2 regions of the Planctobacterium sp. AWH2_060 genome follow, and region 2 is predicted to be linked to the other one. Evidence: predicted binding sites of a transcription regulator. Region 2 holds the regulator's gene; the other holds the start of a gene.
The links. The regulator LexA, encoded in region 2, represses DNA repair genes until DNA is damaged. The targets are predictions, from matches to a motif close to TACTGTATNNNNATACAGTA.
Positions count from the first base shown of each region.

Region 1: dinB (DNA polymerase IV) is a predicted target of LexA. The motif match lies at 13,139-13,158, and genes of this name have one in related genera.

Region 1 is NZ_JBSWTG010000001.1:4,815,271-4,831,598, reverse strand. It holds gene ACXAD8_RS20870 (polysaccharide lyase 6 family protein) at 1-45, opposite strand, end outside; gene ACXAD8_RS20865 (NAD(P)-dependent oxidoreductase) at 76-954, opposite strand; gene ACXAD8_RS20860 (hypothetical protein) at 1,575-1,802, shown strand; gene ACXAD8_RS20855 (methyl-accepting chemotaxis protein) at 1,811-3,292, opposite strand; gene ACXAD8_RS20850 (DUF6436 domain-containing protein) at 3,379-3,963, shown strand; gene ACXAD8_RS20845 (S1 family peptidase) at 3,967-4,863, opposite strand; gene ACXAD8_RS20840 (TolB family protein) at 5,051-6,571, opposite strand; gene ACXAD8_RS20835 (putative Ig domain-containing protein) at 6,633-8,231, shown strand; gene ACXAD8_RS20830 (hypothetical protein) at 8,370-8,834, opposite strand; gene ACXAD8_RS20825 (DUF1653 domain-containing protein) at 8,834-9,085, opposite strand; gene ACXAD8_RS20820 (MFS transporter) at 9,089-10,321, opposite strand; gene ACXAD8_RS20815 (M17 family metallopeptidase) at 10,362-11,894, opposite strand; gene dinB (DNA polymerase IV) at 12,044-13,126, opposite strand; gene ACXAD8_RS20805 (transposase) at 13,380-14,132, shown strand; gene ACXAD8_RS20800 (transposase) at 14,142-14,507, shown strand; gene ACXAD8_RS20795 (methyl-accepting chemotaxis protein) at 14,899-16,328, opposite strand, start outside.
Region 2 is NZ_JBSWTG010000001.1:3,657,466-3,673,793, reverse strand. It holds gene ACXAD8_RS15720 (hypothetical protein) at 1-353, opposite strand, end outside; gene ACXAD8_RS15715 (SURF1 family protein) at 337-1,044, opposite strand; gene ACXAD8_RS15710 (DUF2909 domain-containing protein) at 1,074-1,283, shown strand; gene ACXAD8_RS15705 (cytochrome c oxidase subunit 3) at 1,288-2,169, opposite strand; gene ACXAD8_RS15700 (cytochrome c oxidase assembly protein) at 2,182-2,742, opposite strand; gene ctaD (cytochrome c oxidase subunit I) at 2,752-4,350, opposite strand; gene coxB (cytochrome c oxidase subunit II) at 4,362-5,483, opposite strand; gene lexA (transcriptional repressor LexA) at 5,879-6,502, opposite strand; gene plsB (glycerol-3-phosphate 1-O-acyltransferase PlsB) at 6,677-9,115, shown strand; gene ubiA (4-hydroxybenzoate octaprenyltransferase) at 9,118-9,990, opposite strand; gene ACXAD8_RS15670 (chorismate--pyruvate lyase family protein) at 10,014-10,583, opposite strand; gene ACXAD8_RS15665 (flagellar basal body-associated protein FliL) at 10,720-11,118, shown strand; gene ACXAD8_RS15660 (PhoD-like phosphatase N-terminal domain-containing protein) at 11,130-11,612, opposite strand; gene glpG (rhomboid family intramembrane serine protease GlpG) at 11,764-12,603, opposite strand; gene glpE (thiosulfate sulfurtransferase GlpE) at 12,600-12,914, opposite strand; gene tdh (L-threonine 3-dehydrogenase) at 12,916-13,944, opposite strand; gene kbl (glycine C-acetyltransferase) at 13,944-15,131, opposite strand; gene ACXAD8_RS15635 (glycosyltransferase family 4 protein) at 15,303-16,328, opposite strand, start outside.

The sequences.
Region 1 (16,328 bases), 1.2 Mb from region 2:
TATTATAGTGAGCAGTATTACCGAAAAAACGCCGAAGATTCTCATAACCTGTCCTGCTGAAGCTGATTGACTTTATTACTTTTCTAATTTGCAAAAATAATCAAAGATTTCCGGAACATTACCGCGCCCCATGCCTTCATCAAAAGCGGCCTGTAAGTAGCCTGATGAGCCCTCAGCGATTTTTGACTCAGTGCCTAAATCGGACAACATTTGCAGAAAATAATGAAGATCTTTGTTGGCATTAGAAATAGAGAAGCCCAGATCACTCACGCTATCTACTGCGTAGTTTTTACAAAACTGCATAAAGGGCGAGCTGGAAGGTCCGGTAGACATAATGTCAAACAATTGCTGTTTATCGACACCCGCTCGATCCGCGATAGCAAACGCCTGGGACATGGCACATACTGTGGTCATCCCCATAAAATTGTTAATCAGTTTAGTAGTGTGACCAGAACCCAGGGCACCCAAATAAAAGACATTTTCGCCCTGGTCTTGCAAGACCGGCTTGACCTTATTAAAGGTATCAATATCTCCTGAGGCCATAATATTCAGCAGCCCGTCTTTGGCGTGCGCTGGCGTGCGTCCCAGTGGCGCATCTACCATGCCTACACCTTTTTTAGCCAGGTCTGCACCAATTTTACGGGTTGATGCCGGAATAGACGTACCGAAATCAATAAGCGTGGCCCCTGACTTTATACCCGCTAAAATACCATTTTCACCGTAGACTACCTTTTCTACAATGTCGGAGGTTGTCAGACACAACATCACAATATCTGAGCCAGCGGCCAGCTCCTGAGCCGTTTCAGCCGTGCTTGCTCCTCTGGCTACGCATTGGGCAACCGCTTCTTTGTTTAGGTCCATAACAATCAGGTCATAACCTTTGTTTTGTAGGTTTTCCACCATATTACCGCCCATAAGGCCCAGACCGATAAAACCAATAGTTGGTTTAGACATGAATCACTCCTGAGTTAGTTGTAGCGGGTGATGTTAAACACCCTGAAAGCCGCACGTTGTTTAGCCGCGACATTCGATTAATCTCGCCAAGATCAGCAACGCATAGTGGGATGTACTGCCCCCGTTACAAAACGCTTTCCCTTCAAAATTCAACAGACCTCAGGGATGTGATCTTGCGTTAAGAGCCAAGTGGTTATAAACAGCAAACAACCACAACAGCTTTAGATAAACTTTATTTTTGTATTACCATTTTGTCAACCAATTATTTACCAATTGTAACCACAGTGTTTATACAAAATATTTAAACAGAACTTAATTAGGATATTTTTATATTATTTTCAGTCAGTTACATGACACCAAAAATAAAACTCAGTGATCTAAATAAATTTATTGAGTGCTGAGAAAACACATCAAAATACAGATGGGCATAGCTAAACAACTAACAAACCAGACAAGAAGGAGCAAGAAAACGTAAGAACTGGTAATAACAATTTAAGTTACTGGTAAGTCAATCAACCTGGACTCCAGTAGAAAAATGATTGCTAAAGACAAGGCTAGAAAAAATGCCAGTAGCAAAGTAATCTATCCGGGTAATATGTAAATGGACTGAAGAGAGTTTAATGAAGCAAGACACCAACAAGAAACTGCCACCCAATGTTCGGGTAATGATTGGGCTGTGTGCCAGCCCAACCCTGATGGTTATTGGTTTTTTCTTTTATAATCTGTTCACCGCTCAATGGCGGGAAATAGGTATCAGTACTGTGATATTTTCACTACTGGGGTTCTTTGCCTATTACATCGTGATAGCAGGCAGAATTCCTTTCCTAAAGAACAAACCGACTGCTTAAAGTCAGATTTAACATTTAAAACTATCCAGACGTTTCTCAAGCCCGTTTGCGCTTGTCAGCAGACCGTCGATGTCGTTGGCATTTTCCTGAACTTCTTTTCTTTGAGTTTCAGTGTTATCACTCAGCAATTGCAGTGATTGCGAAATGGATGTAGAAACCGAGGTTTGCTCTTTTACGGCATCAGCCACTGACTCCATATTGTCAGCCAGTTCATCAATTGCCTGGTTGGCTTCTATCATGATATCTTTCGATTCTGACGCTATATTGACCACATTCTCTACCATACTGATACTTGCCGTCATGGCTTCAACGGATGCGTCCGCATCTTCAATTAGACCACTGGTAATATCAGAAATGGACTCGGTGTTTTCCCGGGTCTTTATGGCAAGCTGTCGTACTTCATCAGCTACCACCGCAAAGCCACGCCCGTGCTCACCGGCTCTGGCTGACTCAATCGCAGCGTTAAGAGCCAACAGGTTAGTTTGATCAGATATGGAGCGAATGGACTCCATGACAGTTTCGATTCTGGCACTGCGTTCGGCCAATTGGTTAACCTTAGCCCCTGTTTCCCGCAATTCTTTATTGAGTACATTGACTTCTGACACAGCCTTATCAATAGCGGACGCCGCAGTTTCGGTTTTACCACGAGCGGCATGGGAAAGAGCGTTGACATCCAGTGTGCGCCGCGACACTTCGTCATTGGTGACAGCCAGTTGTTCAGTGGCAGAGGCAATCTGATGCACCTGATCCATGTTGCTGTCAGACAACTCCTTGATATGACGGGTATTTTTTGAGACCCGATGACTCATTCCCGCCACCTGATTAGAGATTTGTTTCGCTTCACTGGATAAGCCTCTGAAGGCACTGACCATATTGATAAAAGGAGCCAAATCTTTATTGTTTCTGTCCAGCTCTACGGTCAAATCAACATAGCGTTCATCTTTCAGCATTTCCTCAACGGACTCTATTATGCTGTCGCTAAATTCGGCTTCTCGTTTACTGATATTGGAAATCCAAATTAGTACAGCCCCTTCGGCCACAGCAAACCCGGCATGTATCAGCAAAATGTAGAATTTGACGTATTCCGCCAGGAAGATATAAACCGGTGCACCGCTACTTTGCAATAGGAAAAACAATACATGGTGTACCGCCACCGTCGCCACAGACGCTGCCACCACTTGCCAGTCGCGGTACAACACGGTAAACGCCATAACTGCAAATATTTCAAAGTGCATCTCTGGCAAACCATAGGATTGTTGAATATGAAGCGCGGCAAATAGCTGGATGGCAATACCAATAACGAGTCGGGTGATCTTTGCATGCGGGCTTGAGTATATAAGCAGCAGCGGAAGAGAAATAATAATCGCACTGCCGATTACGGCTTCCCCCCAGGTGTCAGTAAAGCCTGCAATAACAAAAGAAAGCAGTGCCTGACCGAATAAAACTATCTTAAAAATCTTGTTGGCGCGGTCGAGATAATCTGTTTTCATTGCATGCCTTTGAAGTCTGGATGAATTGTCAATCGATAAGATTTGATTCGTTGTATACTGTATTTTTTAGAGTGTAGATCAAAACCTTGAAACCTCCATTAGACCAAAGTGTAAGTCACTTCCGTGGATTAGCGTCGAAAGACAGACTTGTCTACTGGCTGGTAGCCCTTTGGTGTGTGCTGTGTCTGGGGTTGGTTTTTGCTTTTACTATCTCTAAAACTCAGGATTTTGATACAAACGGGGAATTCATAAAATATTCTGGGGCAAGCGAGTTTGATCAAGCCTTTAACCTCTGGCTAAACAATGAAGTCAGCGATCTGAAAAATAAAGTGGTGCATTTCAGTCAGGGTAACTGTACTTGCGAATGGATTGCACAGGCCCACATTCACAGCGTTAAATTACTGGCCAGCGAACAAGGTAAAGAAAACATTGCGCTCGATATCAGCGCAATGCCCAATACCGCCCAAAAACTCCCCGCAACACCGGCTGTGGCGGTATATGACCAGGATGGTCAACTAACCTATCTTGGGCCTTATGCCACCGGCCTGTTTTGCACCGCCGGTCAGGGACTGGTTGAGACGTTTATAAAACAATCAGTCAAACCACAACAATACTTAGGAGCCACCATCCCACTGAATGCCAACGGCTGTTATTGCGAGACTAACCCTTAGCTATTAACTTTTGACCTCAATAGAGCGACACAGCTCTGCCATATTTCCAGGCTCCATACCAGGTTGTAGAAAGGGATCCTGTGACGAGATTTGCGTTCTTACAGCTTCATTTTCAGCGGATATGACCTGCTCAATCCAGTCGGAGTAGGATGATACACGGGTGTACAATTCGGTTACGCCGTACTCGCCTACATCGTAAAACCAGGAATCGGCTCGTGAGCTAACACCCAGGATTGTGTATCCATCACCGTCCTGAACATAGGCAGGACCACCGCTGTCACCATTACCGGAAACGCCCTCAAGCGGCAGCGCATTGCTACCTTTTTCGAACTTAAAAACGATATCAGTATCAGTAACCTTAGTAATTTTATTTTGCGCCTTCCTTAGCTTACCCTGGTTTTCCTTGTAGCCAATGGTTTGGCCTTTATCGCCAGTACCCGTGCCACCAGCCCCAATAAACCAGGTCACTATGCCCTCTTCAGAGGTTTGCTTAAACAATGCCGCTGGCTCCACCGAGGTCACCGGCTTTTCCAGTCGAATTAAAGCGATATCGTGCTCTTCACCTAATACATAATCAGGATGACTATAACGATCAGCCACCCTGACCTGCTCATTTCCCACCTTAATATTCTGGGCCGGGTTCATACAAAACACCGCGTGTGCCGCAGTAACAACCCACTCAGGATGCACTAAGGTGCCGTGCACACCGATAGAATACAAGGTTGCCAGAGGCGGAAAATCCGATGACGAGGCGTTATATTGCTCATCAGCAACATCATGGCGGATCACAATAGCCTGGCTCTGCAGCGGAACGCTCATAAGACAAATAACAGCAGATTTTAAAACTGATGATTTGGTTTTATTGCGAATGGTTTTAGCGATACTTGAATTGCCTAACAAGATCTTAATTCCTTTTTACTTTGCACTTAGTAATTGTTTTACCACGTAACCCCAATGCAGAGTTGTTAGCAAGTGTAAGTATCTGTGAATACGACAAGTTTTGAGAATCAGATGTTTCCAGATCAGCAAACACACAGCCTGACTGCTAATATTGAGAATCAGCGCAGAGACAGTTTTGCCTGCGCCTCTACTGCCTGGCAATAAATATATTGCCATGATTATTACCAGTGACACTTAACACCAACTTTTGTCCATCATAGGTTGAGGCGATGTTACCGGAAATTGCCGGACGTACCGATTCATACATCTGCTCAGCTTTTTGAGTCTCTGGATTAAGACGCCAAATTTGATTGTGCTGTCGGGCATTAATGTAATAGAGGTGGCTTTCACTTAAGGTCCAGGAGCCACTGTTGTGACGGGGAAAATCGGCTAGTATGTCAGCAATACTGTTGTCCCTGACATCATAGCGAAACAGACCATCCTTATCAGCCAGCGACAATATCAGCGAGTGTTTATCAAATGCCATTGCCCGGCTAATTCGAAGCTCTTGGTTCAGCAGTTCGGCTTTATTATCAATTATCCGCACCAGCAAGCCCGATTGCTCGCCACGGGTGAGCGCCAGAATCGCGCCGCTTTTATCGTAACTGCACTGAGTGATACTGAATCCCTGTGGCGAAATCCGGGTAACCACCGCCAGTTGCAAATCGTATTCATAACAAAAATAGCCCTTTTCGCCAAAGCTACTCACCAGCACCCGCGTCTGATCGGCAGACCAATGAGGCGAAACCAGGTGTTCGTCGTCCATGCCCAGCAACCTCTGATCTGACTTTGTGTCAAAGTTGTACAACCAGATTTCATCCCTGCCAAAGCGATTGCTGTTATAAGCCAATAGCTGTCCATCTGGTGACAGCGCCGGGTGATTGTCGTATTTGGGAGAGCTGACAATCATTGCTGAGGAATGATCTGTCGGATCAATTGCCAGCAGGTTAGCCTGATAGTTCACTTCCTGAAATGCCAGTTGGCTGTTGTCAGTGGTGATGGATGGATTTTGGCTGTTTCGCGCCCCCAAGTTGATATTATCATCAACACCTTCCCGCCATAACCACAGATTGCGATCCCCTTTTGGATTGCCATCATAAATGATTGAACGACCGTCTTTGAGCCATACAAAACTTTGCGAATAGGCCTTGTGGTGCGTGATGGCTTGCGCTTTAGCATCAGGAGCAATGTCTTGAATGTAGATATTTCTGACGGCATCTATTCCGCGAATAAAACCGATTTTAGTTCCATCCGGGGAAAAACGCGGGCGGGTATCAAACAAGGTATTGTTATCGGATCTGGTGAGTTGGGTTATTTGCTGACTACTGAGATTTAAACTGTAGATGTGATACCCGGCATCCTCTTCACTGTTCTTTCCGACAAATGCCAGTTGCTTACCATCGTCGCTCCAATCCAAAAAGGGGGAAGTATTAGGCATACTGCACGGGGTTTTCATTTCCCGTAACAGGCTGCTTAAAGTGATCACCAATACCTGACACTGTTCACCTTTAACCACGGCCACGGCAATTTGCTGTTCGTCAGGAGACCAGACCGGCGATAGCACCCAGGCTTCCGGCTCGGCAATGGTGTGCAAGGTTCTGCCATTAGCGTCCTGAACACGCACCAGCATCACACCATGACTTCGCTCGGTAAATGCCAGCCTGGTCATCTGGGATCCAGCCAATCTAAACGACCCGCAGGTAGTGTTGAACAATGACAATGGCGAATTCATGTCTACCCCTCTGGCAGCCGAATTTGATGCTGACAGAAAGCTCTACGTTGCCAGCTATGGTCAGAACCGCATTGTTAAAATTGATCCTGAAACCTGGCAGATAGAAGATGTGTTGCTGGAATCCGGCGGTGGCCTGATTCTGGGGGTTGATTCAGGCATTGCAATCCACGGCGATTATCTCTATGCACCTGGCTATGACTCAGACAACGTAATTCGCATTCATTTACAAACCAAAGCGGCTGAGGTGTTTATTCCACCAGGAAACAACGGCATGGATGCACCGCGTTCGATTCTGTTCGACGGTGATCGCATGTTAATCACTTCTGAGCGCAGTGACAGTGTTATGGAATACAACGTCACAACGGGTGACTATGTCGGGCAATTCATGCCCGCAATTCGACCTGCCGGGCTTATTCAGGATGGCGATGATCATGTGCTGCTCACCCAGAGACGCTCAGTTCTGCGGGCTACGCTTGCTGGTCAGGAAATCGAAACCGTCGTGACAGAAGGTGAAGGCAATCTTTATGGTGCCACCAATATCTTCAGACTTTATAAATCCGGTATGGACAGTGATGGTGATGGCTTGTCAGATGAAGATGAAGCGGATATTCACCAGACGGATCCAAATAACCCGGACACCGATACCGATGAACTAAATGACGGTGATGAAATAGAACATGGTACAGCCCCCTTAAATGCGGACTCCGATGCCGACCAAATGCCCGACGGCTTTGAAGTGGCGAATGATTTGCTGCCACTGACTCCGGACGCCAATGAAGACCCGGACAATGATGGACTAAGCAACCTGCAGGAATATACCGCTGGTACCTTTCCGCAAAACCCGGATTCAGATAATGACGGATTGCTGGATGGCGAAGATACCCGTCCCCTTATCTCCGACGTAACGCCGGTATTGCGAGGTACGCCAGACGCATCGGTATTGCAAGATCAACAATATCAATTTACCCCTGAGCTGGACTACCCCGGAAATGTTGAAGCGGTGAACTTCAGTGCTGAAAATGTACCGCAGTGGGCAGAATTTTCAGAGCAAGATGGCAGCATCAGCGGACAACCAGGCAATGACGATGTAGGTGTTTACGAAGGCATCGTCATTCGCAGTCAGGACAGCAACAACAGCGATCAATTAGGACCATTTTCCATAGAAGTGGTTAACGTAAATGACGTGCCATTTTTGGTCAGCGGCGCCACACTCCCCTCTATCTCTGTAACTCAAGGCGATGAGATTAGTCATGACCTGGCTGAATTATTTGATGATTTGGATACAGGCGATGCAATCAGCTTCAGCGCCGAAGGTTTGCATGAAGACTTCACTCTGAGTGAAGCAGGGATGCTGAGCGGGACCGCAGCAACAGTAGGAGACTTTGATTTTACGATTACTGTAACCGACACCGCCGGTGGCAGTGTATCTGGCGCTATCAGCATTGCAGTCAGTGCCCAGTCTACAGCTTCTTCAGGAAACAATAATGTAGTTAATGACAGTAGCAGGAGTTCTGGTGGATCGTTTGGCTATATGACTGTCTTACTGTTGATGTCTTCAGTTTTGTTCCGTCGCCGTTCTGGAACGGTTCAAATGTAATTTCATAGCTATTTACTCTGGGGCCTCCCAAAGTATTTCCCCCGGTTTGTCAGTTCAAAATCCGGGGGCTTTCAAAACGCCTGCCAGCTTATCTTTGAAAGTGACCGACAGACGAATATATTCACTAAAAGCAGATTCTCACCAAACCGCCTGCTTAATAGCGCTTTCAATACTGGCGATATCCTGGCTAACGGCTTCGTTATTAAGGTCAGACAATGCGACACTAAAGCTAAATGTCATCAGCACAAACTTGTCAGCATTTTTAATCGAAGACACTCGCCAGCGAGTGACGACCACCTCTTCGCCATCTTCTTCGCCACGCAATTCTTCCATGTCGCAATAGACGTTTTCAGCGATTTCTTGTTGTTCACCTTTGGTGTAGACGCTGTTTAATAAATGCTGCTGTTGCTGCTGGTCTTTAACGTCAAACTGGTAGCTTTTAATAGACAGGCTGCCGGTGTCGTTGCTCTGGTTAACCAATACGATTTCCGGTACCTGACTACCAAAGTTTAAAGAGCTATCCAGCTTTATGTCAGAGTCGTGTTGCTGCCAGTTTTCAGGCAAAGTTAAGGTAGCGATACCAAATAAATCAAATGAGTTCATCAGGCACTTTCCTCCATTGGACCAACATAGGCGAATCGTGGGGTCTCTTTGCCCTCTACTTGTACTGTTTCGGTAAACATATCAAATGGCCGTATCCACAACTTGCCTTCGCCGTAGAGCGGACGGTATACCACGTAAAGGGTTTCGTCCTCAGAATGGATGGCAGTATCAATTACCTGATAGTCATTACCTTTGTAATGGCGGTATAAGCCTGGTAGCAGGCTTTTGTTATCTGTAGGGGAATTACTCATAAATTACTCTTTTTCAGAAATCAGGGTTGTGTGATGGGTCTGAGCCTGTTTATCCAGGTTTTCCTGAACATCCAGGTGCCACCAACGCAATACCCATAATAGTAATATCAAAATCGGGATACAGGACAGCATCATGGCCTGCCACCCCAGAAAATACAGCACTGCGCCTGCCGATAATGAAGCAGCTGCCTGAATGGCAAACATAACACCATCGTTTAATGCCTGTGCCTGAAAGCGTTCTTCGGGTTTATAAGCTTTCGGTAACAAGCTGGTACCCGCAGTAAACAGGAAATTCCAGGCAATACCCAGTAACACTAATGTGATCCAAAAGTGCCAGTAACCGGCGGCAAAAAAGCCCGCAATGATACAGAGCAAAAAGATTGCGATACCGGTGAGGATCAACTTAAGCTCGCCAATTTTGCCAATTAGCCAGCCACTAAAAAACGAGGGCAAAAACATCGCCACAATATGGCTCTGAATCACTACCTTAGTCTCTGCCAAACTGTGGTGTTCAAAAACATGCATGTGTACTGGCGTTGCCGTCATGATAAACGCCATCAGGCCATAGCCCAGACTGGCAGACAAAACCGCCACCACAAATCCGGGATTGCGCAAAAAGCGTCTTTTACTGGGAGGCAGGGCTTCTTGCGCTCTCTCTTCGCTGAGCTCTTCGGTTTTCTTCGGTTGATAAAACAAGAACAAGATAAAGCAACCGGCCTGAATACTGGCCAACAAATAGAAAGTTCCCTGAAAACTGCCCGGCGTCAAGCCCTGTCCCAGCACCGATAATTCCGGTCCCAGAATGGCGGCGACCAGTCCGCCCAATAATACCAGCGACACCACCTTAGGCACCCGCTCCAGGCTTACCCATTCTATCGCCGCAAAGCGGATTTGCTGAAACCCGGCAATAGCACAGCCCAACATGGCAGAGGCCAGGCAAAACTGCATAAAGGAGGCTTTCTGCACAGCATTAGCGGCCACTAAGCTGGCTGAAACGCCCATGATGGCCGCCATCAGGAACACCTTCTTGCGCCCTATCCTGCGCATTAACAATGCAATGGGTGATACTGAAAAGGCCGTCCCCAGAATCATCAAAGCCAGAGGCAATGTTGCGTATTGTTGCGCAGGAGCCACCTGAGCGCCAAATATACCGGCCACCAGTACCATTAGAGTGCCAGATGTGGTACTCAATGCCGCTATCGCAGCTAATAACCAAACTATGGGAGGGAATTGCATTGTTGTCCTTAATATTGGGGGCATTGGCCCCCTTAAATGCTTATTTTAAATAGCGTCCGGCTAACATCATCAGGCCGGCGGCAGTGGGTTTGCCATGTTGCCAGTCACCGCCTTCTACGCCACTTCCGGCAATGTCCACGTGAGTATAGGCGTATTGTGTATCGTTCAGTCCAGAAGCCAGCTGCAAAAACGCCATGGGGAATTGATGCCCACGGGCCGTCACTGCAGAGGCCGCATTGTTAGAGGATAAAATATCATCCGCTTTAGTGCGAGGTTTAACGAAATCAAAATCTTCTCTGCGAGAACGAGATACTTCGGCTGGATCTGCCCACAAGTCACCTGCCACAGATAACTGCTGGGCACTGTTGACGGCTCTGGCAACGCCGTTTTCTACCAGCGCTGTGTAGGGTCCAACAGCACGCGCAGCGTGACCGGTCAGCGTCGCAACTGAAAAGAACTCCGCTTTATCATCTCCGGCTGCCAACTCTTTTAAATGAGTCAGCACGTCGCACAGTACCAGGCGTCCTTCAGCATCGGTATTGCCAATACGCACCCGAACACCAGCGCGACTGGTAATGATTTCATCAGCCACAAACGCATCAGCGCCAATGCTATTGCGCACTGCGCCGATCTCGGCCACCACTTTAATGCCTTTTGGCTTTAATTCCGCCAACATTTTCATGAATCCCGCTACGGTGGCGGCACCACCTTTATCGCGACTCATACCCGCCATGTGTCCACCGGTTTTTAAATCTGCGCCGCCAGTATCATAGGTAATGCCCTTACCTGCGAGGTACAGGCTGTGCTCAATCGGACCTTCACCTTCATAGGTCATGGTGATTACGCGGGCCTGATGACGTTCGACCGACTCTGAACAACGAGCGACAGCAAACAATAGCGGGTAGTCCTTTTCTAACTGACGCTGATCACTAATGACTTCGACTTTTACGTCGCTGTCGGCCAGGGCCTGCACACAGTAATCTGCAAATCCCGGAGGGGCCATGCGCTCTGGCTCAGTACCACATAAATCTCTGGCTACTCGTTTGCCTGCTTCAGCCGCCATTAACCACTGAGATGATGTTTGGCTATTACCGCTGATAAGGCCTAGCTCACCAATGGGTTCGATATCTTCTTCGCTCAGTGCTTCGCGGGCTTCTAAGGGCTGCCACAAACCCTGAGTGAATCCCAAATAAGCTGCGCCAACGGCATTTTGAAAGCTTTGTTCTTGTGGCGCTTCTAACCATATAAGAGGTTTGCGAATGCCCGCAGATGCCGCCAGTTTGGCTGCCTTATTAGCCGCATCAAAAAAGCGTCTGACATCATCGTAGTAACGTGACAACTCACCGGTTGGTGCAAATACAATACGCTTGCCCGGTACTACATCACTGTTGAAAAGTAAGACTTCTGAGTCAATTCTGGCGTCTATTTGCTGGTGTTTTTGTAACGCAGCCTGGATATTTGACTCGGTTACCGAGGCAACATTGGCAGCCACCACTATCAGTGCATCCCACTGGGACTGCTGTGCCAGCGCATCTGAAATACTGTTGATGTCGATTATTTTTGGATAAGCCATGGAAAAACTCCTTATCGTAGGGGTTGATAGCAATCTGTGTTTTCACAAACTGATATAAGGCAATTGAGGCGCATATTCTGCATGGTTCAACGCCTTGCCACAAGCGAATGACAAAACAGCCAAAGCCACTGTTTCGCCTAATTGTGCAGTTAAGATTCCGCTTCTGAGTCGTCACCTTTTTCAAACTGCAAAGGCAACTGCCGACTATCGGCTTCATGAGGCATGGCAACGTGTAGTCCTACCAGGCGAATTCCCCGTTTGTTCTGCCTTTCCAGGATTTGCGGTAATAAAGCTTCGAAGGTATTTAGCGATACAATTTGCGTGCGCTGATCCATGGTGGTTTGCTGAAAGTCGGAGAACTTCAGTTTTATTCCCTGATTGTGCACAGTGAGATTGGGACTGACTTTCTTAAGCCTTTTGATGAGTTTGGGATAGAGCTTATGAATAATCTCCAGACATTGCTGCTGAGTGTGAATATCCTGGGCCAGGGTGGTTTCGATACCCACGGATTTTCGTTCACGGTGAGTGCTGAGCGCTCTTTCATCCACTGCATGACAGCGATCCCAGAGTATTTTACCAAACTTACCAAATTGTTTTAGCAATCGCTCCCTGGGATAGTTTTGCACGTCGGCGCATGTTTCCAGGCCCAGTAACGCGAGTTTTTCTTGAGTGACTTTGCCCACGCCGGGGATTTTTTTAAGGGGTAAGCCGGTGACAAATTCCAGTAGCTTGTTCGGGGGAATTACGCACATTCCATCCGGTTTATTCTCGTCACTGGCTACTTTGGCTACAAATTTAATGGGGGCAACACCGGCCGAGGCGGTCAATCCGGTTTCAGTAAAAATCGTCTGACGAATATCTTGCGCGATGCGCGTGGCGCTGCCAGCAAACAGAGTTGATTCAGACACATCTAAAAAGGCTTCGTCCAAAGACAATGGTTCGATAATGTCGGTATAGCGTTTAAATATGGCTTTGATTTTGCGGGATTCTTCTACATACACATCCATGCGGCCCGGCACCAGCGTCAGATGCGGACACAGCTTCATGGCATGGGCGGTGGCCATCGCCGAGCGCACGCCAAATTTGCGCGCCGGATAGTTGCAAGTGGATATCACACCTCTGCGATCAGAGCTGCCTCCGATGGCAATCGGAATATCACGTAACGCAGGATTGTCTCGCATCTCCACGGCAGCATAGAAGCAGTCCATATCGATGTGAATGAATTTACGCAAAACACACTAAAGCACTGTTTATTTGAACAGTATTCTAGTGGATTCTTAAAGGAATTAATACGCTTTTTAGGCGTAGGGTTTGTCGAATTCATTCGAACAACCGCGGGGGCAATCAGCTGCAGCGTCGGAATAAATTCCGACCTACAAATCTTAACTATTCAGCGGTACTGAAATAAACAGCAATTACCTTGTAGAAACTATGAAGGACAGAAATCAGCTACCTTTTCTTTAACGACAAAGCAAAGGAAAAACTATGACCACTGTCCTTCAACAAAACGATAACGCAAAACATCCTCTTCTGTATATGGCTTTAGAGTTTGCGAATAAAACCTGGAAGGTTGGCTTCCACAATACAGCAAAATGCAGAAGCAAAACCATCGATGCGGGTGATTTGGTTGCTCTGGAGCAGGAGCTCCGTCTGGCAAAAGAAAAACTTAATGCCTCAGCAGACTGCACGATCAAGTGTTGTTATGAAGCCGGGCGAGATGGTTTCTGGATTCACAGAGCACTGAAAGCCCGCGGAGTTGACAATCTGGTGGTGGATTCCGCCAGTATCGAAGTCAGCAGAAAGAAGAAGCGGGTCAAAACAGACCGGATAGATTTGGAGGCCTTGCTGCGCCTTGGAATACGCTATCACAGTGGCGATAAAACAGCATTTTCCGTGGTCAGAGTGCCCACGGTAGAGGAAGAAGATGCCAGGCGTTTACACCGTGATCGGCAACGGCTGGTTAAAGAGCGTGGTGGTCACAGCGCTCGCATTAAATCATTGCTGATACTCGCTGGTATTCGGATTGACTCCATGTCAGAGCTGGAATCAATGACCCGGTTCACCAGCCCGGCTGGATATAACCTGGGACCATTCACTACCGAAGAAATTCGGCGGGAATATGACCGCTATAAAGTGGTCAGTGAGCAGGTAAAAGCCGTAGAAAAAGAGCAGGCCGAACAGGTCAAAAGTGCCTGCGGAAAAGCGGCAAGGCAACTGAGACAGTTGATGCAACTCTAAGGCGTGGGATTGCAGTTTAGTTTTGTCATGGTACAGGAATTTTTCAGTTGGCGGGAGTTTTCCAATGTCAGAGAAGTGGGAGCCTGTGCCGGGCTGACGCCCACGCCATATGACAGTGGCGACAGTCAGCGTGAGCAAGGTATCTGCAAAGCAGGTAATAAACGCATCAGAACCACCATGATAGAAGCGGCGTGGATGTGGCTCAGGTGGCAACCAGGCAGCAAGCTTAGTCAATGGTTTGAAGAACGGTTTGCCAAAGGTGGTAAGCGTATGAGGCGCATCGGTATTGTGGCGCTTGCCAGAAAATTACTGGTGAGTTTATGGAAATACCTTGAGTACGGCGAGATGCCTGAAGGAGCTATATTCGGTAACTAAGTGGTAAAAGAATAACGGTTTTAGTCAGAAGATAATGTTGTCGAAAGTCACGTGTGTCGAACCTTGATGAACAGGTTCAATCGTTTTTGTAGAAGAAGCGGCTTTCACGTCAGGTAACAGGCGTATATCGCAAGTAGTTTTAGGTTGGCGGCCGCAGGGCCGCAACGGATAGAAGGTTGTTATAGTTTTCGGACATAACTTCACAGTTTACCTGAGCAACTTTATCGTTAAGTGAACAACAATCAGCCATGAGATACAGGCTTATGTAGTACTTAGCAAACAGAATTTACAAAGGGGCTTGACTATCGAGTCCTCATAGAAGGTTCGAATTTATTCGGACAACGGCAGGAGCGATTAGCTGCGGCGTCGGAATAAATTCTGGCCTACAAACCTAAACCTTAAACTGTTTCAGCACATCATCCAGATTACTGGCAAGGCGTTTAAGATCAGAGATGTTTTTCTCTACGTCCTTACTTTCCATCACAGTTTCATCAGCCAGTTCAGTAATATGGCTGACGTTTCTGGCGATCTCTTCTGCGGTGTAGGACTGTTGCGTATTCGCGGCTACGATACTCTGCATCTGCTGCTGAATTTGCTCTACCCCGGAGAAGGCCTGGTCTAACACGGTTTGCAGATCTGCCACTCGTTGCACACCGGACTCGGCCTGGGAATTACTGGCGGTCATTGCCTGGCTGGCTTGCTTGGCAGTGGTTTGCAAAGCACCAATAATTTCCTGGATATGACGGGTAGACTCCTGAGTACGACTGGCCAGGGTTCTTACTTCGTCGGCTACTACTGCGAAACCGCGACCCATTTCACCAGCACGGGCCGCTTCAATTGCCGCGTTCAGTGCCAACAAGTTAGTTTGTTCGGTAATAGCAGAAATAACATCCAGTACTTCGCCAATTTTATCAGTTTCGGCTTCCAGAGCCGCGACCACTTTAGCCGCTTCACCGATTTGGGTAGATAGAGAGTTGATATCGCCAACAGCGGATTTAACCACGGCACTGCCCTTGTCCATCTCAGCTTTGACGTTATCCGCCACTTCCATAGCGCCACTGGTATTGCGGGACACATCTTTACTGGTTTCGGCCATTTCATAACTGGCACTGGCCACGGATTCGATTTCGGTTTTTTCGTTGTTCACCAAATCCAGGTTGTGTTGCGTGATCTCACTAACGCTCTTGGTTGTACGGTTAACCTCGGTAGTAATATCCATGGTCTGTTTTACCAGAGCCTGAATCTTATCCATAAAGCTATTGAATTCGCTGGCCAGTTGACCAATTTCATCTTCGCGTTGTAAGTCGATGCGTTTGGTCAGGTCTCCGTCACCGCGAGAGATATCCTTCATGGCATGAACCATAGTATTTAACGGGTTCAGCATGGGGCGAACAATCATAAACACCATAACGGCAATAATGGCCAGCATAACAAACATCAAACCAGATACTTGCCACATAGCGTTATTTACCGGACCGTTAACAACGCTATCGGGCACCATAAATCCCAATTTCCAGTTAACGTAGGGGTATTCAGCGGCAACTTTGTCGAAGATCACTTTATAGTGTTCATCTTGCCAGTATACTTCGGTGATACCGTTATTCTGACGCGCCAGCATATTCTTTAGTTGCGCAAATCCTTCAGTATCACTGAAGTAGCTATCCACTTTACTCATGTCTGAGCCGGGAGGAAAACGCTCGTTAAAGCCGGGAAAATATACTAGTACCCCTTTATCAGTCACCAGAAACGCATTGCCTTTACCTTGGTATTTTATTTTACTCAGCAACTCCTGTCCTATTGTGGTAATCAGAATATCCATCC
Region 2 (16,328 bases):
GCAAGAGACTGAACTGCGGCAGCATCACTATCTGGCAGATGCAGTACAGTAGGTACAATGCGATCTTGTTCCTTTCCGGCGGCAATCCACACCTGATTGAGACTGTAGATGGCGTTTTTGCAGGTCTCATCACAAGCCGAAGGTAAAACATACATAAGACGCCAGGTTGGTTCCTCACCGCGTAACAGCTCTGGCATTTCAATAACTGGGCTAAGTAGCTCGCCTTTATTGGTGGCACTTTTATTAAACCAGTCTCCCTGCAGCGCAAACCAGGCTAAAACTACCGGCAGTAAAAATACTAAGACAAATATTATTAAGGTATTGCGATTATTAGTTTTATTGTTGTCGCTCATCGTTCCACTTTTTCCTTAAGGCCAGGATAAATACCAGAATGCAGGCAATTGCCAACAACAGCCACTGCACTGCATATGCAATATGTTTCTCAGGAGACAAGGTGACAGGATTATAATTGTTCTCCAAAGCATATTGTTGTGTTTGTTCAACATACCCCATAACGGGCACTAAATCACGCTCCAGCCACTGGCTCATTAAACTTATTTCCGGTTGCTGGATAAGGGCAGGCCAACTGATTTGCTCAGCAGCCTGTCGGGTCAGTTGGTTCAGACCCGGCATATAAAGTACTACCTGGACATCTTCCAGCATGGAAGGTAATTCTACTTCAGGCAGTGAACGCCTGAAGTCATTGTCTTTATGCCAGCCAAAGTTTACCAATAAATAGCCCGCCTCGGTGCTTACAGGGGCAATAATTTCATAGCCAACACGTCCCTCTAGCACCCTGTTATCCCAATAAAAAAGATGTTCTATATCAACCCTGCCAGAAATCAAAACTCGTTTAAAAGCCTGTTCACTATCATCTGACAAGGCTTCTTTCAAATTGCCATAAACCAACTGCCCCGCCGCAACATCTTGCTTTGCCAACTCACTTTTTTCTTGCGCTCTACCGTACTGCCACAAGCTTAATTTCAATAAGATGACAACGGCCACAAAAGTGATTATGGTAGGGACTATCGGTAACTTTCTCATCAAATATACACAGGCAATTGAGGTTCTGAATGACGGTTAAAATTATAGTAGCGCTGCTCTTACTTTTTATGATTTACAATTTGTTCAGAGCGATGATGATAATGTTAAAGAATGAACCTGGGCAAGGTTCCATGACCAAATTTATTGGGCGTCGTGTAATGACTTCCGCGGTGATTATTATTTTACTGATTCTCGCAGTGGCGACGGGGATAATTACACCTAATCCCCGTCCCTACTGAGTTTTTAAAGAATATAAACAAATACAAATAAGCACACCCAGACAACATCAACGAAGTGCCAATACCAACTGGTGGCCTGGAATGCGAACTGGTTGTCTGGGCTAAAGTGTCCCTTCATCACCCGTCCAAACATAATGATCAGCATTAGGGTACCCAGGGTTACGTGCAAACCGTGGAAACCGGTGAGCATAAAGAATGTATTCCCGTAAATGCCGGAATCCAGCTTTAACCCCATGTCCTGATAAGCGTGAATATATTCCACCACTTGCAGGTACAAGAAAGTACAACCTAATAAGATAGTGATGCCAAGGAACAATTTCAGTTTTGCTCGCTCCCCTTTTTCTAATGCGACATGTGCAATGTGAGCCGTTACCGAGGACACTAATAAAATAATGGTGTTGTACAGAGGCAGACCGGTCCAGGGCATAGCTTCGGTGGTAGTGCCTCCTGGTGTTTCCACCAATGGCCAGATAGCTTCAAATGTTGGCCATAAAACTTCGTTGGTCATGGCATTGTTGGAAGAGCCCCCCAACCATGGCACGGCAATCACTCTGGCGTAAAACAGGGCACCAAAGAAAGCGAAAAAGAACATAACCTCAGAAAAGATAAACCAGGACATGCCTTGTCGGTATGAACGTCCAAGTTGAGCACTGTGCATACCGGACATAGATTCATCTATCTGGTTTTTAAACCAACCCACCAGCATAAACAGTAAAATTACAAAGCCCGCCAACAAAACCATTCCGGCATTGCCATCGGTGCCATTTTTCATTTCTATAACGAGATTACCAGCCCCAAATGCCATCAGAAATAGCGCAACAGCGCCAACAAACGGCCATGGACTTTGGTCGGGAACATAGTATTTTTCGTATTGTTGTTCACTCATTTTCTTCTCCTTTTAACCGCGATTCATGGCAATTTCTTGCACATCCCCGGTTACGTCATACAAAGTATATTGCACTGTAAAAAAGTTAATGTGCTCCGGTAATTCGGGATCCACATAAAACCGCATCGGCATCACAGTTTCAGCACCAGACTTGAGCGGTTGCTGTTCAAAACAAAAACATTCTGTTTTATTCAGGTAAATCGCTGCTGTTCCCGGAGATACTGAAGGAACAGCCTGACCAACAATATCCCGCTTAGTAGGATTTTTGGCGTAAAAGTCCACCTGATGCATTTCGCCAGGATGCACTTCTACGCGCCGAGTTTGCGTCTCAAATTGCCACGGCATACCCGTGTTTGTTCGGGTGATAAACTCCACGGTAATCAACCGGCTCTTATCCACTTCAATGTTGGCATACACAGCAGCTTCATTAGAGGTTTTGCCATTAATACCTGTGATTGCACAAAATACGTCGTATAAAGGCACCAGGGCAAAACCAAAGCCAAACATACCGAAAACAACGACCACCAACTTAATGACGACCTTGTTATTTTCTTTCTGCCGCGAATTACTCATGATTTCGAATTACTTAACCACTGGCGGTGTTTCAAAGGTGTGATACGGAGCCGGGCTCGGCACCTCCCACTCCAATCCTTCTGCACCATCCCAAACCTGTGCTGAAACAGGCTCGCCTTGCTTGCGGCAAGCCTTAATCAACAGCGCCAGGAAGATCAGTTGCGATAGACCAAAGGCAAAGCCTCCCAAGCTGATCCACTTGTTAAAATCGGCGAACTGCAAGGCATAATCCGGGATACGTCTGGGCATACCCGCCAGACCGACGAAATGCATAGGGAAAAACAACACATTGACTGACACCAGTGAACACCAGAAATGTAGCTTGGCCAGTGTGATGTCGTACATCTTGCCCGTCCACTTAGGCAACCAGTAATAGGTAGCCGCCATGATGGAGAACACGGCACCGGTAACTAGCACGTAATGGAAGTGAGCCACGACAAAGTAAGTATCATGGTACTGGAAATCCACCGGTGTAATCGCCAGCATCAAGCCTGATAAGCCCCCAATGGTAAATAACACGATGAAAGCCAGGGAGAACATCATGGGAATTTCAAAGCTGATTGCACCGCGCCACATCGTCGCCACCCAGTTAAATACTTTCACCCCGGTGGGCACCGATATCAGCATAGTGGCAAACATGAAGAACAGCTCCGCCCCCACTGGCATACCGGTGGTAAACATATGGTGAGCCCAGACGATAAATGACAACAAGGCAATGGACGCCGTGGCATATACCATGGAGGAATAACCAAACAATTTTTTACGGGAGAAGGTGGGAACAATCTGAGAGATAATGCCAAAGGCTGGCAAGATCATGATATACACCTCAGGGTGACCAAAGAACCAGAAAATGTGCTGGAACATCACCGGATCACCGCCACCAGCAGCGTCAAAGAAGCTGGTTCCAAAGAATTTGTCGGTGAGAACCATTGTCACCGCGCCAGCTAATACCGGCATAACAGCTATCAGCAGGAATGCGGTAATCAGCCAGGTCCAGACGAACAGTGGCATTTTCATCAGAGTCATACCTGGTGCGCGCATATTCAATATGGTTACGATAACGTTAATCGCACCCATGATTGAGCTGGCACCCATGATGTGCACTGAAAATACAAACAAAGCCGTTGTATCGTTACTGTAAGTGGTAGACAGAGGCGCATAGAAAGTCCAACCAAACGCGGGACCGCCACCTTCCATAAATAAGGACATTAACAGGATCAAGAAGGCAAAAGGCAAGATCCAGAAACTCCAGTTGTTCATTCTGGGTAACGCCATATCCGGCGCACCAATCATCAGTGGTACCATCCAGTTTGCCAGACCAGTAAACGCTGGCATAACGGCACCAAATACCATGATCAACCCATGGACAGTGGTCATCTGATTAAAAAAGTTAGGGTCAACAATTTGTAGTCCAGGCTGAAACAGCTCCGCCCGAATAACCATTGCCATGGCGCCGCCTATCAAAAACATGATGAAGGCAAACCAGAGATACAAAGTACCTATATCTTTGTGGTTAGTAGTGTATAACCAGCGCTTAATACCAGTAGGTTTATGATCGTGATGATCATGGTGCTCGTCGTGATGGATATCATTAGTCACTGTACTCATCTCAACTCCCCTTATTGTCCGTTTAATACAGCGTTAACATCTTTGGCTTGCACCAATTCACCTGTATCGTTACCCCAGGCGTTTCGCTCGTAAGTTATTACAGCGGCTAACTCTTTCATGGAAAGCTGCTTGCCATAAGCTTGCATGGCCGTTCCGGAAACACCGTTAACCACGACCTCAATGTGTTTTTGCATATCGTTAATGGCGATATCACTGCCCTTCAGTCCCGGGAATACGCCCGGTAAACCTTCACCATTAGGCATGTGGCAAGCGGCACACGTGGTGTTGTAAACGCGCTCACCGACACTCATGAGTTCGTCCATATCCATGTTCATAGCCAGTAATTTTTGCTCTTCTTCTTTGGCTATGCGCTGCTGCTCTTCTTGCTCAGCAATCCAGGCCGCGTAATCTGCTGGCTCTTTGGCAATTACCACAACCGGCATAAAGCCGTGATCCTTACCACATAACTCAGCACACTGACCGCGATAGATACCTGGCTTTTCAACTCTTGCCCAGGCTTCGTTGATAAATCCTGGGTTGGCATCTTTTTTAACGGCAAAATCCGGTACCCACCAGGAGTGGATAACATCATCCGAGGTGATCAGAAAACGGACTTTTTGATTGGTAGGAATGACCAGAGGGCGATCCACTTCCAGCAGATAGTTAATATTCTTTTCTAACTTGTTATTGATTTGCTCGGGTTGAGTAGCCATCACAGAATAATACTCAACCTCGTTATCCATGTACTTGTAATGCCACTTCCACTGAGAACCGGTTACCAAAACGGTGACATCAGGTGAAGACACATCTTCCATAGCAATCAGGGTTTTGGTGGCGGGAATAGCCATTCCGATTAGAATAATGAAGGGCACGACGGTCCAGGCGATTTCCACTTTAACACTTTCATGAAATGTTGCCGGTGTAACCCCTCTGGATTTTCTGTGGAAAATCGTGGCCCATAACATGGCACCAAATACAATCACACCAATGACCACACAAATCCAGAAAATGGTCATGTGTAAGTCATATACCTGTTGGCTGATATCTGTGACACCAGTGCGCAGATTTAACTGATATTGATCAGGTTTGGGATCTGACGCTGCGAAACTAGTGAAACTCACTAAAAACGCCATCACGCCCCAAATTCCAGTAAACAATTTACCCACCTGTGTGTTCCTCCTTCATTACCCGTTGTTTTGTTGTTGGTCATTTTTACAACAACGGTGCCGCACAAAAGTTACAGCATTGAAACATATATGTTATTACTATGTTAAAATCTGAATGATATGTAAACAAATTTCGAAGATCAAAAACAATTGAGAGACACTAAATGATGTTTTTTTCATCATCTATAGCGTCAAAAATAGACCGAAATCTTAAAAAGGGAAATAAATAAGCTGTTTTTAAAGCTAACTTTTAACGGGAACAACCAACTAGCAGGCCGTTAAAGATACAAAAAAGCCCATTTATCAATGGGCTAGAAGAGAGTGAGAAATAGTGAAATATTTTTGTTGGCAAGAAAAGTTTGCTACATCCAGGCGTTATTTCGGATAATTCCTACTGCTATACCTTCAATATTTAAGGGTTGAGATTTTAGATCGACCTTAATTGGTGCAAAATCAGGATTCTCGGCATGTAACAATACCTGAGAGCCGCTCTTTTCAAAACGCTTAACGGTAACATCCTCTTCCACTCTGGCCACCACAACCTGACCATTACGGGCCTGATTAGTGCGATGAACCGCCAGTAAATCGCCATCCATAATTCCAATGTCTTTCATGCTCTCGCCGTCCACCCGCAACAAATAATGGGCTTCAGGTTGAAACATGCCAGCGGCTACCTGATAGTGACTTTCTATGTGCTCTTGCGCCAGGATGGGTTCACCAGCCGCGACTTTACCAATTAATGGCAGACCTAATTCCGGCTCAGGTTCATCAACAGGTCCGGTAAGGCGAATACCACGAGAGGTGCCCGCTAAAATTTCAATCACCCCTTTTCTGGCCAGCGCCTTTAGGTGCTCTTCGGCGGCATTAACTGATTTAAAGCCAAGCTCACGTGCTATTTCGGCTCGGGTGGGCGGCATACCCGTGTCGGAGATTGTCTCTTTTATCAGGTTCAACACCTGCTCTTGTCGTAACGTAAGTGGACGCATATCTAACCTGTTTTTACGTACAGTTTAACTGGGAGTATATACAGTTACCGGATAATCTCAATAAAAAATCCGCAATTTCAGTTAAGTCCGCTGAAATTCGCTTACACAGATCACTAAGCCAAACAGAAAAGGTCATGCTATGATCGCAATAATTTGAATCTGAATTTAAGCACCATGGCCTGGTATCAAAATCTATTTTTTAATTTAGTAAAATACCCGACTCGCTGGCTGGTAAAAACCAGTAATATTCCTACAGATATCGAGGGCGAATTAGGTATCGATAAAACTCGTCCTATCATTTATCTGTTAAAAACTAATTCAGTCACTGACCGCGTTGCCCTGGAGTTGTCTACCAAAATGCTGGGCTTACCGGCTCCCGATCAACACCTGGAAATTGCTGGTGACAAAATTAGCAACTGTTTGTTTTTGCAGGAACCTGAATCTCTATTCTCAAAAAAATCAAAACACACAGACATCAACAAAAGTTTTACCCGCCTTTTTGAACTGCACCGAGATGATGAAAACCTGGATTTACAAATCGTTCCCGTGTCTATCTTCTGGGGACGCGCACCAGGTAAAGAAAGTCGCGGTTGGGCAGACCTGTTCACCTTCAAGGCCTCGCCAAACTGGTTGCGAAAGTTTTTTATTGTGTTGTTTTTAGGGCGAGATAACTTTGTCTATTACAGTTCCGCGGTTTCCAGCCAAAAAATGGCCACCACCGTAGGCTCAGATTCTGAAATCGCTCATAAGTTGATCCGACTGGCCCGCACCCACTTTTATCGTCGGCAGCAAAGTATGAACGGTCCAATGTTAATGGACCGACACCAGCTTTTTAACAGCATTCTGGCTGCGCCATCCGTTAAAAAAGCCATGGCACAGGAAGCTAAGAACTCTCCGCAACAGTTGCACAAAGCACGAATCAAAGCGAAAAGTTACATCGAAGAAATTGCCGCCGATTACCGGGAAGGCGTGATCCGCCTGGGCGATCGCTTATTGGGCCGGGTCTGGAACAAGATATATAACGGTATTGAAGTTAAAAATGCCGATAAAGTGCGGGAACTGGCGCAAAATGGTCACGAAATCATCTATGTTCCCTGTCATCGCAGTCATATGGATTACCTGCTGCTGACCTACGTAATTTACCACGAAGGACTGGTGACACCGCACATTGCCGCGGGTATTAACCTCAACTTCTGGCCCATCGGTGGTTTATTCCGACGCGGCGGTGCTTTCTTTATTCGCCGCTCATTCGCTGGTAATAAACTCTATACTGCGGTATTCCGCGAATACCTGGAGCAATTATTTAACAAGGGTTATTCCGTTAAATTTTATGCCGAAGGCGGACGCAGCAGAACCGGCCGGTTACTGCCGCCCAAAACCGGCATGTTAGCCATGACTATTCAGGCAATGGTAAAAGGCGTTAAACGCCCGGTGAGCATAGTCCCGGTTTATATCGGCTATGAGCATGTAATGGAAGTGAAGAGCTACCTCAAGGAATTGCGCGGCAAAAGTAAGGAAAAAGAATCTTTCCTCGGGGTATTTTCCGCCATCAGAAAGCTGAAAAACTACGGCTACGGATTTTTAAACTTTGGCGAGCCTATTCATCTGGGCCAATACCTGGATAAAAATGCCCCGGATTGGCGAGAAGCGCAAGCCAGCCTGGACGATAAAAAACCATCATGGCTTAATCCTACGGTGAACACCCTGAGCCACAATATACTGGAGCGTATTAATCAGGCATCAGCGGTAAGCGGCATGGGCCTGGCGTCACTTTGTTTACTGGTGGCGGAGAAACGCGCCATGAGCAAAGAAGAGTTGTTGCAGGTCATGGAAAGCTATCTGGCCTTGCTAAGGCAATGCCCATTTAGCAATCAAAGCAGTTTTCCTCAGGTGGGCGCAGAAAAACTGTTAGAAAACACCCTGCGACTGGGTAAGTTTAATGTCACCGAAGATAGCTTCGGGGAAATCATCTCGATTGAACGAGACAACGCTATCCTGCTCACTTATTACCGCAATAATATTCTGCATATGTTCTGCGTACCCGGATTAATCGCGGCGATAGTTGTTGCTCATAACGAATGCCACCGCGAAGAAGTTATAAAAATTGTAGCCCGGATTTTTCCATTGTTGAAAAAAGAACTCTTTATCTACATGAAAGAGGAAGAGGCTGAGATTTATACCAGAGGCTTAATAGACGGCATGGTGCAGCAAGGCATGTTAAAAGCCAGTGATGATATATTAATGCCTGCAGATACCAGTAGTGTGCAGTTTTATAGCCTGTGGTTATTGAAGTCTGTTATTCAGGAAACGCTGCAACGGTACGCTTTAGTACTCAATCAACTGGAACAGCTGGGTACCACTGCACGCGGCGCACTTGAAAAGCGCAGTCGTCAGGTAGCAGAACGCATGTCAACATTGCACGGTATCAGTGCCCCGGAATTTTACGACAAAAACGTATTAGCCACCTTTATTGCCGCAGCCCGTGAATATGAAATCTGGGAAGCCAATGAAGAAGGTTTATTGCTGCACTCGGAAAAAAGCAGGGAATTACAGCAATTGCTGTTTACTCTGGTTTCTCCGGAATTTGTTAAACGATTACAGCAGATAAAGTAACCTCAAATTAACACGGGGAGAAGGAACTCCCCGATAAGTCCCAAGGTGATCACAAAGCCCACTTTATTATTGTGTAAAAAAGCCTTAAAACAAGCCTCTCGCTGACGCTTTGCAATCATTATTTGCTGCTGAATAAACAAAAACGCCGCGATAAACAGTGCACCATAGGCAAAATATCCCAACTGTAACAGCAGGAATACCCAACCTAAACTCAGCAGGGTTAACAACTGCAAAATGGCAATGATGAGTTTGTCGAATTGACCGAACAATATCGCGGTAGACTTTACCCCGATTTTCACATCATCATCCCTATCCACCATGGCATACATAGTATCGTAAGCCACTGTCCACAACAGGTTAGCCAGATAAATCAACCACAACCACCAGGGCAGTTGCTCGCGGATCGCCATAAAGGCCATGGGAATACCAAAACTAAAAGCAGCTCCCAATACAAACTGTGGTAAGTAGGTAAAGCGCTTCATAAAGGGGTAACAAAACGCCAGCGCCAACGCCACAAAAGACAATGCTATCGTTTGCCAGTTCAGCGTAAGCACCAAGGCAAAAGCCATTAAAGACAAGCCCGTGAACAATGCCAGAGCTTGTTTTGCGGAAACCTCACCACTGACAATTGGCCGCTGTTCCGTGCGTTTTACGTGGCCATCTATCTTGCGATCCGCAAAATCATTGATAACGCAACCGGCGGAGCGCATCAGAAATGTGCCCACAACAAACACCAGGCTAATGTGCCAACCAGGCCACCCTTCGGCTGCCAGTATTAAGCCCCAGGCGGTTGGCCACATCAGCAGCCAGGTACCAATAGGCTTATCGGCACGCATCAGTCGCCACAAGGCATTGAGTTTTATTGATCTATCCATTTTGCTCACATCAACAGGTCGGATTAATGATTGGCATAGGCGGGGCTACCCGGCAAGAAAAGTTCAGCCACCATGATGCGATGGGTTTTAAAGCGAAACAAAGAGCGCCGTCCCCATAAGTTTATGCTGCTTTCAATACCAAGTTTTGTCTGGGTTGCACCTGCCACCGGGCACTTTACCAACTGAAAACTCTGACGTTGAAATCTGGCATCGTTAAAGATGATCTTACCCAAGGGTTTGTTACCTAACCGGGTCAGTTCTGACATTTCTTGTTCCAGAAAGCTAACCGGCAAGAGAGAACGAGCAAACACCCAATGCTCTCCATTGCCTTTCAAATACACCTCACGAACCTGAGTATCCTGCGCAACCTCATCAAACTGGCCATACAAATATTGGCTTTCATCGGGAGCTATCTCTGCCACCCGCTGATTCAAAACTTCCACTTCAAAGCGCAAACAGTTGGATTGCAACCTTTCGGTTAATGAGCCCGTATTCAACAACCAGTTGCGCAGCAGGGGATCGACAGGTTGCAAATCCTCTGCGTCATGCCAGGATTCGGTAATAGTGAGATTATTCAGGGAGTTTTCAGCCAAAATTCATGTAGATTAATTAAATTATGCAAAATAATACCAATTACATGATTTAGACTAAAGCTTCGGCGTAATATAATCTACAATAGCGGGTAGGCCGTTATCATCCTGTTTATTATTGGTTTTTCTGGTATTGAATATGAAAATGAAATTATTGGGTTTAACACTTTTAGCAAACCTATTGCTCTTTAGTGGCGCTACACAAGCCAATGATACAGCTTACTTTGGGCTGGAACCGGATATCGTAACCAACTACATCAGTTCCAATAGCCGCAATATCGGTTATGTCAGGGTGACCATCGAACTGATGCTGGATTCTGCCAAGCATTTGGAGGCCGCCGAACACCACGCGCCCCTATTGCGAGCCACCACCATTGATATCTTTGGCAGACAGACCGAAGAGCAAGTTAAGTCTTTAACCGGCCGCGAAGACATTCGTCGCGCCTGCCTGGATGAATTGCGCAAGCTGATGAAAGCCGAAACCGGTTCAGAAATGATTAAAGACGTAATCTTTACTAAATACCTGTATCAGGGCTAACAAAGCCCTTATCAGTAAACCACTTCCACAACTGGCGAACGCTGCTCAACCTCTGCCGAGGCTGACAAACTTGTCGTTGGAAAAACAACAAACTGAGTAGTATTACCGAGTTCTGACGCCCCTAACCATTCGCTGGCTGTACAGTTTTCACACTCTAATTTAAAGTATAGCTTCTTATTGGGTGGGACATTTTCCAATCTAATCTGTACCAGCTTATCCTCCTCCGAAGCATATTTAACGCTATCGGAATTCACCACCTTTTCAAAATAAGGATCTTCGGCAAACTGCCACTTTATTTGCCAACGCTGGCTATGCCTGTCGGGAATGATATTTCTTACCACAGCAACAAAATTATCAGCCGGAGCCCCCGGTATCTCGTAATCTTCCGTTGCAAGCATCCGGTTGCTAAAAGCCGGTAAACTAACCCCAAGTGTCGCTCCGCCCAGCAAAGCCGCGCCACCGTTTAAAAAAGAGCGTCTGGTTAAATTGTTCATAGTTTGTCCAAATCCTATTAAATACTGTAAATCAGTCGTTCCGTCTCTCAGGTAGACCTGTGTCAAATAAGTATGTTTACTATACAGAAATGCGCAAAGAAATACACACCCTGAAAAACCAAAATAGCAAGACTGGCAAGAAATGGCAGTTTTACTTTTTCACCAAGCGACTACACAGCAACGCCAATACACAGCCGCTGATTAATCCTGTCAAATGAGCCGTATTGGCCATATTTATCCAGAGCACATCGGCATAGCCTATCACCAACCACAACAGCATAAAGCCAATCAGCGGCTTCGACAGACTCAATCCTTTATCAGGTCTAAGCCAGCCCATCCACCAGACAAAACCAAATAAACCGTAAACCACACCGCTTAGACCACCAAAATTCGGCCCAGAGACCCAGAATTGCGCCAGATTGGAGATGATTCCGGTTGTGAGGTATATGGCCAACAACATCCCCAAGCCCAGCTTCTGTTCAATATCGCTGCCCAAAATCCACCACCACACCAGATTAAAAATAATGTGTAGTGCGGAAAAGTGCATCAGGGTAGGCGTAATAAGCCGCCAGATTTCACCGTTTTGAACCACTTCTGACCAGGGTTGAAAATAAAGGTGGTCAAATAATTCAAACTGTCCTAAGACAAAAACCAGACCATGTATCCCCAGAGCAATCAGTAAAATTGCCGCTGCCAGCGGGGATTTAAACAATGCCACTGTCCCATAGCGCCAGGAAAATCCAACCGAACCCGCTCCCAGCTCAGCCGGTGTGGCACTTTGCCAGGCGAAAGATTGGAATTTTTTAGCATTGGGGTTTTGCACAAACTCCAACAACATCTGCTTTGCTGCATCCAGATCGGCATCATTGTGCAGTATCACCTGAAATTGCTGGTCCAGTGCCTGATAGGAGCAGGCAATGTTGTTAGCCTGCATATAAGCCACCAGCGTATTGGCTGGTGACTGTTGTGGAAATGACGCCAGTATTATCACAAGCTCTCTGATGGCATCGACTGTTTCCAGGCTTCAAAACCACCATCCATGCTGTATACCTCATCAAATCCCTGCGCTACAAAATACTGCGCAGCCTGCTGACTGCTGATACCGTGATAACAGCAAATTACCACTGGCGTATCACTAGACACCTCCGTGACCACTTGTTGCAGGTTGTCATTAGTCAAATGCGCAGAGCCCGGAATATGACTCTGAGCGAAGCTATTTGGGTCGCGAATATCAAACACTTTAGCGCCTTGCTCCATCAGCTTCGCGGTACCTTGTACATCGATGTGTTTAAAGGTTTGCATGTTATTCCTGCCAGTTAAGTAAAACTTTGCCAGACTGGCCAGAGGCCATGGCCTCAAAGCCTTTTTGAAAGTCATCAATTGCAAATTGATGCGTGATCATGGGCGTAAGATCTAAACCAGATTGGATCAGGCTGGCCATCTTGTACCAGGTTTCGAACATTTCCCGGCCATAGATACCTTTGATCACCAACCCCTTAAAGATCACCTGATTCCAGTCAATGGCCATATCCGAAGGCGGAATACCCAGCAAAGAAATCTTGCCCCCGTGATTCATGCTGTTGAGCATATCCCGGAAAGCAACCGGTGCACCGGACATCTCCAGGCCCACGTCAAAGCCTTCGGTCATGCCCAGCTCACGCATAACGTCTTTCAGCGACTCTGAGGAGACATTTACCACGCGGGTTGCGCCCATTTTTCGGGCCAGTTCCAGGCGGTATTCATTGACATCAGTGATCACCACATTACGGGCTCCCACGTGTTTGGCCACAGCTGCCGCCATGATCCCAATGGGGCCTGCGCCGGTGATCAGTACGTCTTCTCCCACCAGATCAAAAGAGAGTGCGGTGTGCACAGCATTGCCAAAGGGGTCAAAAATCGCTGCCAGATCATCACTAATATTGTCAGGAATTTTAAAGGCGTTAAATGCCGGAATTACCAGGTATTCGGCAAAAGAACCGGTGCGATCTACACCAACTCCATAGGTATTGCGACACAGATGACGACGTCCTGCCCGACAATTGCGACAATGGCCACAGGTAATATGCCCTTCTCCAGACACCCGATCGCCTTTTTTAAAACCGGCCACTTCGCTGCCCATGTCCACCACTTCGCCAACGTATTCGTGGCCCACCACCATAGGTACGGGAATGGTTTTTTGAGCCCATTCGTCCCAGTGATAAATGTGCATATCAGTGCCACAAATGGCTGACTTGCGGATCTTGATCAGCAAATCGTTATGGCCCATTTCAGGCTTGTCGGTATCCACCATCCAGATACCTTTTTCGGCATGCAGTTTGGATAAGGCTTTCATTAAATCACTCCCAGCTCTTTGCCCACACTGATAAAGGCATCAATTGCTTTATCCAGTTGTGCTTTAGTGTGGGCTGACGACATTTGCGTGCGGATACGCGCCTGACCTTTGGGCACCACAGGGAAGGAAAAGCCCACCACATAAATGCCTTTTTGCAACATTTTATCAGCCATTTGCGAAGCCAGTTTAGCATCGCCAATCATCACCGGAATGATGGCGTGATCAGCACCGGCAAGGGTAAAACCCGCTGCTGACATCTTCTCTCTGAAATAGCGGCTGTTTTCCACCAGCTTTTCGCGCAAGTCACTACCCTGTTGTAGCATTTCAATAACGCGAATAGATGCCGCCACAATAGAAGGTGCTAAAGAATTGGAAAACAAGTAAGGACGAGAGCGTTGACGCAACCAGTCGATCACTTCTTTTTTCGCTGAGGTGTAACCACCTGAAGCACCGCCAAGTGCTTTACCTAAAGTACCTGTGATAATATCCACCCGGCCCATCACTTCACAAAACTCGTGGCTGCCACGGCCATTTTCACCTACAAAGCCAACAGCGTGGGAATCATCCACCATCACCATTGCACCGTATTTATCCGCCAGATCACAAACGCCCTTCAGGTTGGCAATGATGCCATCCATGGAAAACACACCATCCGTTGCGATCAGTTTGAAGCGGGCACCTTGCTCGGTAGCTTCCTGTAACTTAGCTTCTAAATCTGCCATATCGTTGTTGGCATAACGGAAGCGCTTGGCTTTACACAAACGCACACCATCAATAATACTGGCATGGTTTAACGCATCGGAAATTATCGCGTCTTCAGGGCCTAACAAGGTTTCAAACAGGCCAGCATTGGCATCAAAGCAGGATGAATACAAAATCGTGTCTTCCATCCCAAGGAATTCAGAAATCTTTTGTTCTAAAACTTTGTGGTTGTCCTGAGTACCACAAATAAAGCGTACCGACGCCATACCAAACCCGTGGCTGTCCAGGCCATTTTTGGCCGCCTTAATCAACTCGGGATGATTGGCTAATCCGAGGTAGTTATTGGCGCAGAAATTTAAGACCTGTTCGCCACTAGTGACACTCACATCGGCATCTTGTTGAGAAGTAATGATTCGTTCTGACTTGTATAACCCTTCTTCTTTCAAGGTCGCCAGTTCGGTTTTTAAATGTTCTATCATGCTCATTGTAGGCCTGCTGAAAATATTGTTATGACGTTATTTTAGATATTGTAGGTATTTTAAAGGATAAAGGCGTAATAGTAACTTGCCCGATTAAAACCCGATAGATTGGCTTTGTAGCAGTTAAACCAAATTGTAATTAAAAACTGACAGTGCCCCAACTCAACTGCCACTGCGCTAGAGCAGAGTCAGATAGTTTAGATAATTTCGCTGCGCCATAGTGGCGATGGAAAAATCCTGCTCTACAATTTTACGTCCGGTTTTCCCCATCTTGTCACGTAACACTGCATCGCTGAGCAACTTTTGCATTGCGGCCACCAGGCCTGACTGATCACCTACATCAAGCAATAAGCCATTTTGGTGCTGACGAACAATTTCCGGGATCCCACCTGTGCGGGTTGCCACAATCGCTCTGCCACAGGCGGCTGATTGCAAGAGCGCCACTCCTAAACCCTCGGTTTTTGCCGGATGAACCACCAGATCCACGGCCGGAATGATACGCGCCATGTCTTTGCGAAATCCGGGGAAAAGCACCCGATTTTGCAATCCCAACTGACGCACCAACTCCTGATAGAATGCCAGTCTCGGCCCCTGGCCAAACAACAGCAATTTACAATTGGGCGTGTGTTTTACTAGTGTATTAAATGCCTTGATAAGTTCAGCCTGCCCTTTGCGTTCAATCATTTGCGCAAAATTAGCAATCACCAACTCATCCCGCTGAATGTTAAACTCCTTTCTGAACCAGGTGGCATCGGCTTCAGGGGTAAACAAATTGGTATCTACGGCACTGTGAATAGTGGTTATGCGCTCGCTGGGGTATCCGGTAGCCCTCACCACATCAGCAATTCCCTCGGAAATACACACCACATTGCGGTACTTGCGATATTTCCAGCGAGCAAAAAAGGCATTCTCTTTGTTGTCCACCCGCCGGGAACACACTGCCGGTAAGGCCATTTTTTGCGCGGCCAGCGCCGCAAACAAATCGGCACCACGGCGACTGTGCACGTGCAGAATATGGGGTTGGTGCTGTTCTATTTTTTGGCAAATACGTTTTATCAGCCCAATATCCAAATCTCCTTTCATAGCGATACTTTCCACCTGAGCAATGGGCATGGCAGCAGTGGCAATGGCACTGTTGTGTGGACACAGCAAAATATTATCAACCGGGTAGTCCTGCAATCCCTGACAAAGATAGACCACCTG